DNA from 3 places in the Staphylococcus sp. MZ3 genome. Region 3 is predicted to be linked to each of the others. Evidence: predicted binding sites of a transcription regulator. Region 3 holds the regulator's gene; each other region holds the start of a gene.
The links. The regulator Rex, encoded in region 3, represses fermentation and respiration genes when NADH is low (regulators of the CRP and FNR family bind a similar motif). The targets are predictions, from matches to a motif close to TTGTGAAATATTTCACAA.
Positions count from the first base shown of each region.

Region 1 (3,298 bases), 940 kb from region 3:
ACATATTTTTAGTGTTTAAATGTTCATAATTATTGGTTATAAACTGATTTGGTCCAGATAATTCATAATAAAGTGTTGCGGGCTGTTGGTGTATTAATTTTAATAATTCACGTTTTGTAGCGGTCACATCATGATGATTTGTTAAATCGAGCTCTTGAAACGAATTATTATGCTGTGTAATAAATGTCTGAATCTGCTTTTCAGTGTGATGTAAAGATGACTGACTTTCATCAACATGTTGATGAATCGTACGATGCTCAATCCAAATATAGATGGCATAGAAGCTTACTAGTCCAATAATAATGACTAAAAATACTGGAAAAATAGTAGACGCAAATAACGATCGTCTCAACTGATGTCTATAAGGTTTGTATGCCGTCATTGAATCATCTCCAAAAATTTATGATGCGGAATGTCCGGTAATTTAGATTTCGGTATTAAAGGTATGTTCTTAAGATTTTCGATAGACTGATCGCTTTGTTCACTAACATCTTTTCGAATTGACTTGGCATCGAACTCTGCAACTAATCGTTGTTGTACTGAGCGGCTTGTTAAATATTGCACTAACTTTTTACGCTTAGGATGAGGGTGTGCATTTTTAACTAAAGCAATACCATCAACATTTAACATTGTTCCTTCAATTGGATAAACGATTGATACAGGATAACCTTTGTTTTTCCATGTGCGTGCATCTTGTTCGTAGCTTAGACCTGCGTAATATTTACCTTTTGCAACATCTTCAATGACTTTAGACGTCTTTGACAGTTGCATCGCATGGTTTTGGAATTGATGCACATCACTTACTCGATGATGCATGCTATAAATAGCGCGCATATGTTGATAGCCTGTCGTTGTTGTATTTGGATTTGAGTACGCAATTTTACCTTTAAGTATAGGTTGTAATAAATCTTGATAACCTCGAATCTTAATATCTCCTTGTAAATCTGAATTCACTACTATAACTGTTGGCATTAATAGAAAACTAGTAACATATTTATTGTTCGAGCGATAATCCTCTAATTGCTGTGTTACAGATGTATCTTGATAGGGAACAAAATCTTCTGGATGATCAATTGTTTCTGATAACACACCACCCATAAAGACGTCACCACGCTCCGAAAAATCTTCGTTATGCAAGTTTGAAAGCAGTACTTGAGTAGATCCATGTTTGATTTCAATTTTGACATGCTCTTGTTTTTCAAATTCATTTAAAATTGGACGAATCAAGTTTGATTGATACGGAGAATAAACTGTTAATACATTTTTATCTGATTCAGAGTGACGCGTATTAGCGCATGCTGATAAAAAAATGAGAAATAATAGCAAGATATAAATTTTTGATTTCATGATATCCCATCAATTCTATGTATATTTTAATACAATAATTTTAGCAATAAATGACGCATAAGTAATGTTAAATATTTAGAAATGTTTAAAGATGACTTGTTAAGACGTTGCAAATGTTGTGATAGCACATAATTTTTGTTTGTCAAGATGACTTACCGAGGTTGTAAAATCAAACTGTTATATTTTATTTGTAGCTGTTATATAAAAATTGGCAAGATATTGAACGGTTCAAAAGTGAATTTTTACGTCAATAAAAGTATTTAATCCAGTCTCTTCATATATAAAAGTAAATCTTTCTAAGTGTTGATTTAACGCTTATCAACAATCATTTTTTATAAACAAATATATACTCCTAAATTAACTTTTAAAGCAATGAAAATAGTGAACATTATAACTGTTGTGTAACAGAATGCAATTAGCATATTACTGTTACACAAATTAGTACAGTTTCTATTTTTTGACATACATTTGATGAAAATTGTACATAATTTATGTGAAAAAAATCACAACAAACATGCTACAATGACTATGAAAACGTTAACATAGCATTTCAAATTCACAACATTATACAGATGGAGGCGTTTAGTATGTTAGAAACAAATAAAAATCATGCAACAGCTTGGCAAGGATTTAAAAATGGAAGATGGAACAGACACGTAGATGTAAGAGAGTTTATCCAATTAAACTACACTCTTTATGAAGGTAATGATTCATTTTTAGCAGGACCAACAGAAGCAACTTCTAAACTTTGGGAACAAGTAATGCAGTTATCGAAAGAAGAACGTGAACGTGGCGGCATGTGGGATATGGACACGAAAGTAGCTTCAACAATCACATCTCATGATGCTGGTTATTTAGACAAAGATTTAGAAACAATTGTAGGTGTACAAACTGAAAAGCCATTCAAACGTTCAATGCAACCATTCGGTGGTATTCGTATGGCGAAAGCAGCTTGTGAAGCTTACGGTTACGAATTAGACGAAGAAACTGAAAAAATCTTTACAGATTATCGTAAAACACATAACCAAGGTGTATTCGATGCATATTCTAGAGAAATGTTGAACTGCCGTAAAGCAGGTGTAATCACTGGTTTACCTGATGCATACGGACGTGGACGTATTATCGGTGACTATCGTCGTGTAGCTTTATATGGTGTAGATTTCTTAATGGAAGAAAAAATGCACGACTTCAACACGATGTCTACAGAAATGTCAGAAGATGTAATTCGTTTACGTGAAGAATTATCAGAACAATATCGTGCATTAAAAGAATTAAAAGAACTTGGACAAAAATATGGTTTTGATTTAAGCCGTCCAGCAGAAAACTTCAAAGAAGCAGTTCAATGGTTATACTTAGCATACCTTGCTGCAATTAAAGAACAAAACGGTGCAGCAATGAGTTTAGGTCGTACATCAACATTCTTAGATATCTATGCTGAACGTGACCTTAAAGCAGGCGTTATTACTGAAAGCGAAGTTCAAGAAATTATTGACCACTTCATCATGAAATTACGTATTGTTAAATTTGCTCGTACACCTGATTACAATGAATTATTCTCTGGAGACCCAACTTGGGTAACTGAATCTATCGGTGGTGTAGGTATTGACGGACGTCCACTTGTTACGAAAAACTCATTCCGTTTCTTACACTCATTAGATAACTTAGGTCCAGCACCAGAACCAAACTTAACAGTATTATGGTCAGTACGTTTACCTGACAACTTCAAAACATACTGTGCAAAAATGAGTATTAAAACAAGTTCTATCCAATATGAAAATGATGACATTATGCGTGAAAGCTATGGCGATGACTATGGTATCGCATGTTGTGTATCAGCGATGACAATTGGTAAACAAATGCAATTCTTCGGTGCACGTGCGAACTTAGCTAAAACATTACTTTACGCTATCAATGGTGGTAAAGATGAAAAATCTGGTGCACAAGTTGGTCC
Region 1 is NZ_CP076026.1:231,898-235,195, forward strand. It holds gene hptS (hexose phosphate transport sensor histidine kinase HptS) at 1-382, opposite strand, end outside; gene hptA (hexose phosphate-binding lipoprotein HptA) at 379-1,347, opposite strand; gene pflB (formate C-acetyltransferase) at 1,935-3,298, shown strand, end outside.
Region 1: a site for Rex is predicted at 1,839-1,856, ahead of pflB (formate C-acetyltransferase). Genes of this name have one in related genera too.

Region 2 (3,298 bases), 570 kb from region 3:
CCACCATAAGCTCTTTCATCATCCGCAAAATGTATATGAAAACCAGCAGACCCTACGCCATGAAATAATTCTGGTGTAAAAAATCCAACAATGGCACCACGAATATCTTGTCTTTTTTCCTCAGGTTGTCTGCGTGCTGAATCAATCAAACGTGTATATGGCGGTTGCTGAGCAGGCATCATTCGTACATGCATATGTTTAAATGTGCCATAAATTTTAACAGCCGAAAATAAATTCTCACTTAACATTTCATTTTTAATTTGTGCGAATACATCATCTTGTGATAATTGTTGCAATGAAAATGTCTTACTCGCTTTAAAATTAGTAATCGATGCATACGGTACTTTCTCATCGCCTTTTAATTCTATAAATTCTTTATGCTCGTTAGCATGATATGCCTTCCCGTCTAAAAATATTACTTCGCCATCAGACCCTGTTAACGTTGCAATCCCTAAATTTCCATGTTCTAACAATTCATTAATTGTAGCTGTTCCTTCTAGTAAGCCAGCCATTAACGTACCTAATGTACCATGTTGATACAAGACATTCGTCATTCCAAAACCATCTCCCTATAGTTATTCCTCGTTGTCATGCTCTACTTCGTGCTTAATGCAGAACTACTTTCCTTTATACTCAATGACGCCTCGGCATTTCGATTCATGTCACTAAATTTTCACGAGTCATAATACTTTATTCAATTATTATTTTACGCAAAAGTTTTGCCTCTATCAATGCTTGCTAAAAAAATGGACCTATCAGTGCCACATGTTACTGCAACACTAATAGATCCTCTTACCATTAATATATTTCTAATTAATACTTAAAATAGGCTTAGTCTTCTAATAAATATTTAATTGAATCAAATGTATCTTCTAATGTTTTAACAGATTTATCGAACAACGCTTGTTCTTCGGCACTTAATGGCATTTCATAAATTTTAACTGCGCCATGTTGGTTAACTAATGTTGGTACACCTAGGTAAACGCCTTTGTGACCACCATATTGACCATCTAATTGTATAGAAACATTTAAGACATTATTTTCATTATTTAAAATGGCTTTTGAAATGCGCATCAATGCTAATGCAATACCATAGTATGTTGACCCTTTAGCTTGGATAATTTCATAAGCAGCGTCACGTGTATTTACATAAATTTCTTCCGCTTTAGCTTCGCTACCAGTTTGTTCTTTTAATGTGTCATATACTGAAATACCTGCTACATTTGCTTGTGACCAAACTGCAAGTTCAGTATCACCATGCTCACCAATAATACTAGCGTCAACACTTGAAGGTGCAACACCAAGTTCTTGGCTAATTAAATATTGTAAACGTGCACTGTCCAATACAGTACCTGAACCGATAACACGCTCTGCTGGCAATCCAGTATATTCTTTTACAAATCTTGTTAAAATGTCTACAGGGTTTGCCGCGATTAAGAAATATCCATCAAAGCCGCTATCCATTACACTCTTAACAATGCTCTTCATAATCTTAGTATTTTTTTCAACTAATTGTAAACGTGTTTCACCTGGCTTTTGAGGTGCACCAGCTGTAATAACAACTAAATCTGCATCTTTACAGTCTTCGTATTCACCTGCTTTCACATCAACTGGTGAAGGACTGTGGACTGTACCATGGTTTAAATCTTGAACATCTGCTTTTACTTTGTCTTTTGCAATGTCAATAATTACAAATTCATCAGCAACACCTTGCGTAACCATTGCAAAGGCATAGCTTGATCCTACAGATCCATCTCCGATTAATACAACCTTTTTACCAAATGTTTTCATAATTATGTCTCCTAACCTAATTGAATTTATTTTACACGTGACTACACGTAAAAATATCTATACTGAAATTAAAGATTAACAATTTTATTTTATTATAATATTATGCTACCAAATTACAAACATAAAACTGAGATGTAAGCGGAGTCAAATTACACTCTAACGCCAATAAATATTGATATCTCAAGCTTTAGCACGTAATTTGAAATTTGTGACAATTTTTAGCATTCTAAAATTGCGTAATGACGCTATTTAAAGGCTTTAACAAACTATTGAGCTTTCTATTTTTTTCATTTTAAAAAGGATGGCTATCCGATTTAAATGACTTACTATATAACCTCCTATTTTCCGCCTTACCCTCATCATATTTGATGCATCTTTTTATAGTCAAAAAATTACATTTCATACAAACTAACCAATCAGACATAAACATGAAATTGATTTTAAAAATATAATGCGCAAAATTGTTAGAAAATTAGCAAAAAATAGTACTTATTCATTTAATATCTGTTATAATCAGTTTTATCATTTAAAAAATCTATGGATGTTATCAAGACAAGTCATTAATACGTAACATAAAGTTGTGATTTTTCAGAATTTTTAGACAAAATATTGATTATTTGTGCTATGATATAACATATTAAAAAACACCGTATAGAATTGTTTATGAATGTTTGGGAGGAAAGTTTATGGGAAGTTTTTTCAATAAAATAGCACGAAAAGAGGATCCGGCTATCTATCAAAATAAAGATGGTCATTTAAAGCGTACACTTCGGGTGCGTGATTTCTTAGCTTTAGGTGTAGGAACAATTGTATCGACATCTATCTTTACGCTACCTGGCATTGTTGCTGCAGAACATGCAGGACCGGCCGTTGCGTTATCATTCTTACTCGCTGCTATTGTTGCTGGTTTAGTTGCATTTACTTATGCAGAAATGGCTGCCGCTATGCCATTTGCAGGTTCAGCCTATTCTTGGGTCAATGTATTATTTGGTGAATTTTTTGGATGGGTTGCCGGTTGGGCTCTATTAGCTGAATATTTTATCGCCGTAGCCTTTGTTGCATCAGGATTCTCAGCGAATTTACGCGGACTTGTGAAACCAATTGGCATCGAATTACCTGCAGCATTATCAAATCCATTTGGTACGAATGGCGGTTTTATCGATATTATTGCTGCTATCGTTATTTTATTAACTGCATTATTACTATCACGTGGTATGTCAGAAGCAGCACGTATGGAAAACATTTTAGTTATTTTAAAAGTATTAGCTATTATTTTATTTGTAATCGTAGGTTTAACAGCAATAAATGTTAGTAACTATGTGCCATTTATTCCAGAACACAAAGTAACTGCTACAGGTGACTTTGGTGGATGGCAAGGCATATATGCTGGTGTTTCAATGATTTTCTTAGCGTATATCGGTTTCGATTCTATCGCAGCAAACTCAGCAGAAGCACTTGACCCTCAAAAGACAATGCCTAGAGGTATTCTTGGTTCTTTAAGTGTTGC
Region 2 is NZ_CP076026.1:2,659,158-2,662,455, forward strand. It holds gene budA (acetolactate decarboxylase) at 1-554, opposite strand, end outside; gene KI230_RS13115 (L-lactate dehydrogenase) at 832-1,791, opposite strand; gene KI230_RS13120 (APC family permease) at 2,478-3,298, shown strand, end outside.
Region 2: a site for Rex is predicted at 1,989-2,006, ahead of KI230_RS13115 (L-lactate dehydrogenase). Genes of this name have one in related genera too.

Region 3 (3,298 bases):
ACATCACCTAAAGCCACATCATAAATTTGAGTAACTATTTTATCTAAAAAGTAACGATCATGGCTGATGATGACGATTGCACCTTTAAAATAACGTAGATAATCTTCAAGCCACTTTGTCGTTTCTAAATCTAAGTGGTTAGTAGGTTCATCTAAAAGTAATAAATCAGGTTCGTTTAATAGCATTTGAGCTAAAGATAAACGTGTTTTTTGGCCACCGCTAAAATCATTGATAGGTTTATTGAAATCTTCTTCACTAAAATTTAACCCGTGAAGTACTGTTTTAATTTTACTTTCATATTGATACCCTTCTAATTGTTCAAATTGATTCGATAAAGATTCATAACGGGACATATGTGTTTTATATGTATCACTATCGTAATCATTTGCATGTTTTGATAACCAATCTGTTTCTTCTTTGATTAAGCTTTCCATTCGTTTAATATGTTCAAATGGTTTTGACATTTCTTCAAAAACTGTTGCATTAGAATTTAAAGTCATTTGTTGAGTTAAATAACCTAGTTTTAAGTTTTTAATTTTTGACACATTTCCAGAATCATAGTTTTCTACGCCAGCTATAATTTTCATCAATGTTGATTTACCGGCGCCATTTCTTCCTACGATACCAATTCGTTCACCAGTTTTTACTTCAAAATCAACATCAGTAAATATATCTTCACCATCGAACGATTTTGATATATGATTGAGTTGTAAAAGTATCATTCGATCTTCACCTTTCGTCTTTCTCAAATTTTATTAACTTATGAAAAAAGTCGTAATTATTACATTAATAACCATTTTACAGTATAAAACGCCGTCTTGAAACTAAGATATTTATTTTTAAAATTCAATAATGTATAATATTTAGGTATTCATTGTAATCAATTATTTGTTTTTTAATAATCTAACAATTACGCTCTAACTCGTTTGAATACATAGATATAATTCATTCAAACACGAAGGAGGAAATAGCGAATGAGTGACCAAGTTAAAATTCCTCGAGCAACTTTAAAACGTTTGCCGTTATATTATAGATTTGTCAGTTCATTAAAATCTAAAGGTATAGATCGTGTAAATTCAAAAGCGATTAGCGATGCGTTACAAATTGACTCGGCAACAATTCGTCGTGACTTTTCATATTTTGGCGAATTAGGTAAAAAAGGGTACGGATATAATATAGATAGTTTATTGGATTTCTTTAAATCTGAACTAAGCGAGAGTGACATGATCAAAATCGCAATTGTCGGAGTTGGGAACCTAGGGAAAGCTTTGCTCACATATAACTTTTCAATACATGACGATATGACGATTACAGAAGCGTTTGACGTAAAAGAAGATGTTATTGGCCAGAAAATAGGGAACGTTATTGTTAAAGATAACGATGAATTAATAACAACATTGAAGAAGGAAGAAATAGATGTTGTGATTCTAACTACACCAGAAAGAGTTGCACAGAAAGTTGCAGATGAACTCGTCCAAGCTGGTGTGAAAGGTATTTTAAACTTCACTCCTGGTAGAATTAATACGCCTTCAGATGTGCAAGTACATCAAATTGACTTAGGTATAGAATTACAGTCGTTATTATTCTTTATGAAAAATTACAGTGAATAAATGTGATGTTAGCTTTGAATGATTAACCTTGTTATATCTTTAATTAATTATAGAACAGTCTGGGACTAAGTATGTCTCAGGCTTTTTCTGTTATGTTTGAAAATGAAAGGAAAAACTGTTGTGTTGATAAATATAGTATAGGTTAATAAATTAACACGTAGAGATATAATGATGAATCGTAATTAATCGCCTTCCTTATATGAATATAATATAAATATCAAAAATATTGTGTATAAGGTTGAAAACAAGAAAATCATCACCTATAATACATACTAAACTTATCGGAAATGAGAGGTTAGGATTATGTGGATGATTTTTAGTGGCTTAATTGTCGGGGGACTCTTAGGTTTTGTCATGCAAAGAACAAGATTTTGTTTAACAGGTGGCTTTCGAGATATGTATGTGCAAAAGAATAATAAGATGTTCTATGCATTATTAATCGCTATTACTATTCAAAGTATAGGATTATTGATTTTGACGGCAACAGATATTTTACAAATTCCTGCACATAGTTTTCCAATATTGGGAACAATTATAGGTTCTTTTATTTTTGGAATTGGAATAGTATTGGCTGGAGGATGTGCAACAGGTACTTGGTATCGCGCTGGTGAAGGGCTAATTGGTAGTTGGATTGCATTAGTATTATATGCTGTTACTGCAGCAATCACTAAAACAGGGATTTTAAAGCAAGTAATGGATAAAATTAATCAACCAACGAATGTAAATAGTGATATGTCTCAAACAACTGGCATTCCGTTTTGGGGATTAGTCGTTATATTAACTATAATCACCATTTTTCTAGTTGTAAGAACACTCAATAATAAGAAAGTTCGAGTTGCTGTTCCAAAACTAAAGCAACGTTATACAGGTATTAGATATTACCTTTTCGAAAAACGATACCATCCATTTATTGCAGCAATTGTAATTGGACTTATCGCACTCTTAGCTTGGCCAATGAGTGCATCAACTGGAAGAAATGACGGTTTAGGTATAACAACGCCATCAGCAAATTTAGTACACTTTTTGATTACAGGTGAAACTAAATTTATTGATTGGGGTGTCTTTTTAGTTCTAGGAATTTTCATTGGTTCATATATTGCAGCTAGAGGATCAAGAGAATTTAAATGGCGATTGCCAGATAAGATTACAATACGAAACAGTGCTATTGGTGGCATATGTATGGGATTTGGTGCGTCAGTTGCTGGTGGTTGTTCTATCGGTAACGGTTTGGTTGAAACAGCAACGATGACTTGGCAAGGATGGATTGCGCTAGCATCAATGATAGTTGGTGTATGGACAATGAGTCATTTTATCTTTGTTCGTCCAATGAAAAAAGTACAACAACAATCTGCAAAGGTTAAACAGCAAACGCAAATAGTATAGAAGATTATTATGCAAATGATGTTGATCAAATAAAAGTGATTGGAAAAGGAGAAATAATTATGATACACGAATTAGGTACAGTAGGAATGGTATGTCCATTTCCGTTAATTGAAGCGCAAAAGAAAATGGCAACATTGCAATCTGGAGATGAATTAAAAATTGATTTTGATTGCACGCAAGCGACGGAAGCTATTCCAAATTGGGCAGCAGAAAATGGATATCCTGTAACAAACTATGAACAAATTGATAATGCTTCATGGACAATTACAATTCAAAAAGTTTAACGTTATCATTTTAACAATAAA
Region 3 is NZ_CP076026.1:2,087,973-2,091,270, reverse strand. It holds gene KI230_RS10230 (ABC-F family ATP-binding cassette domain-containing protein) at 1-722, opposite strand, end outside; gene KI230_RS10225 (redox-sensing transcriptional repressor Rex) at 975-1,610, shown strand; gene KI230_RS10220 (YeeE/YedE family protein) at 1,914-2,993, shown strand; gene KI230_RS10215 (sulfurtransferase TusA family protein) at 3,053-3,277, shown strand.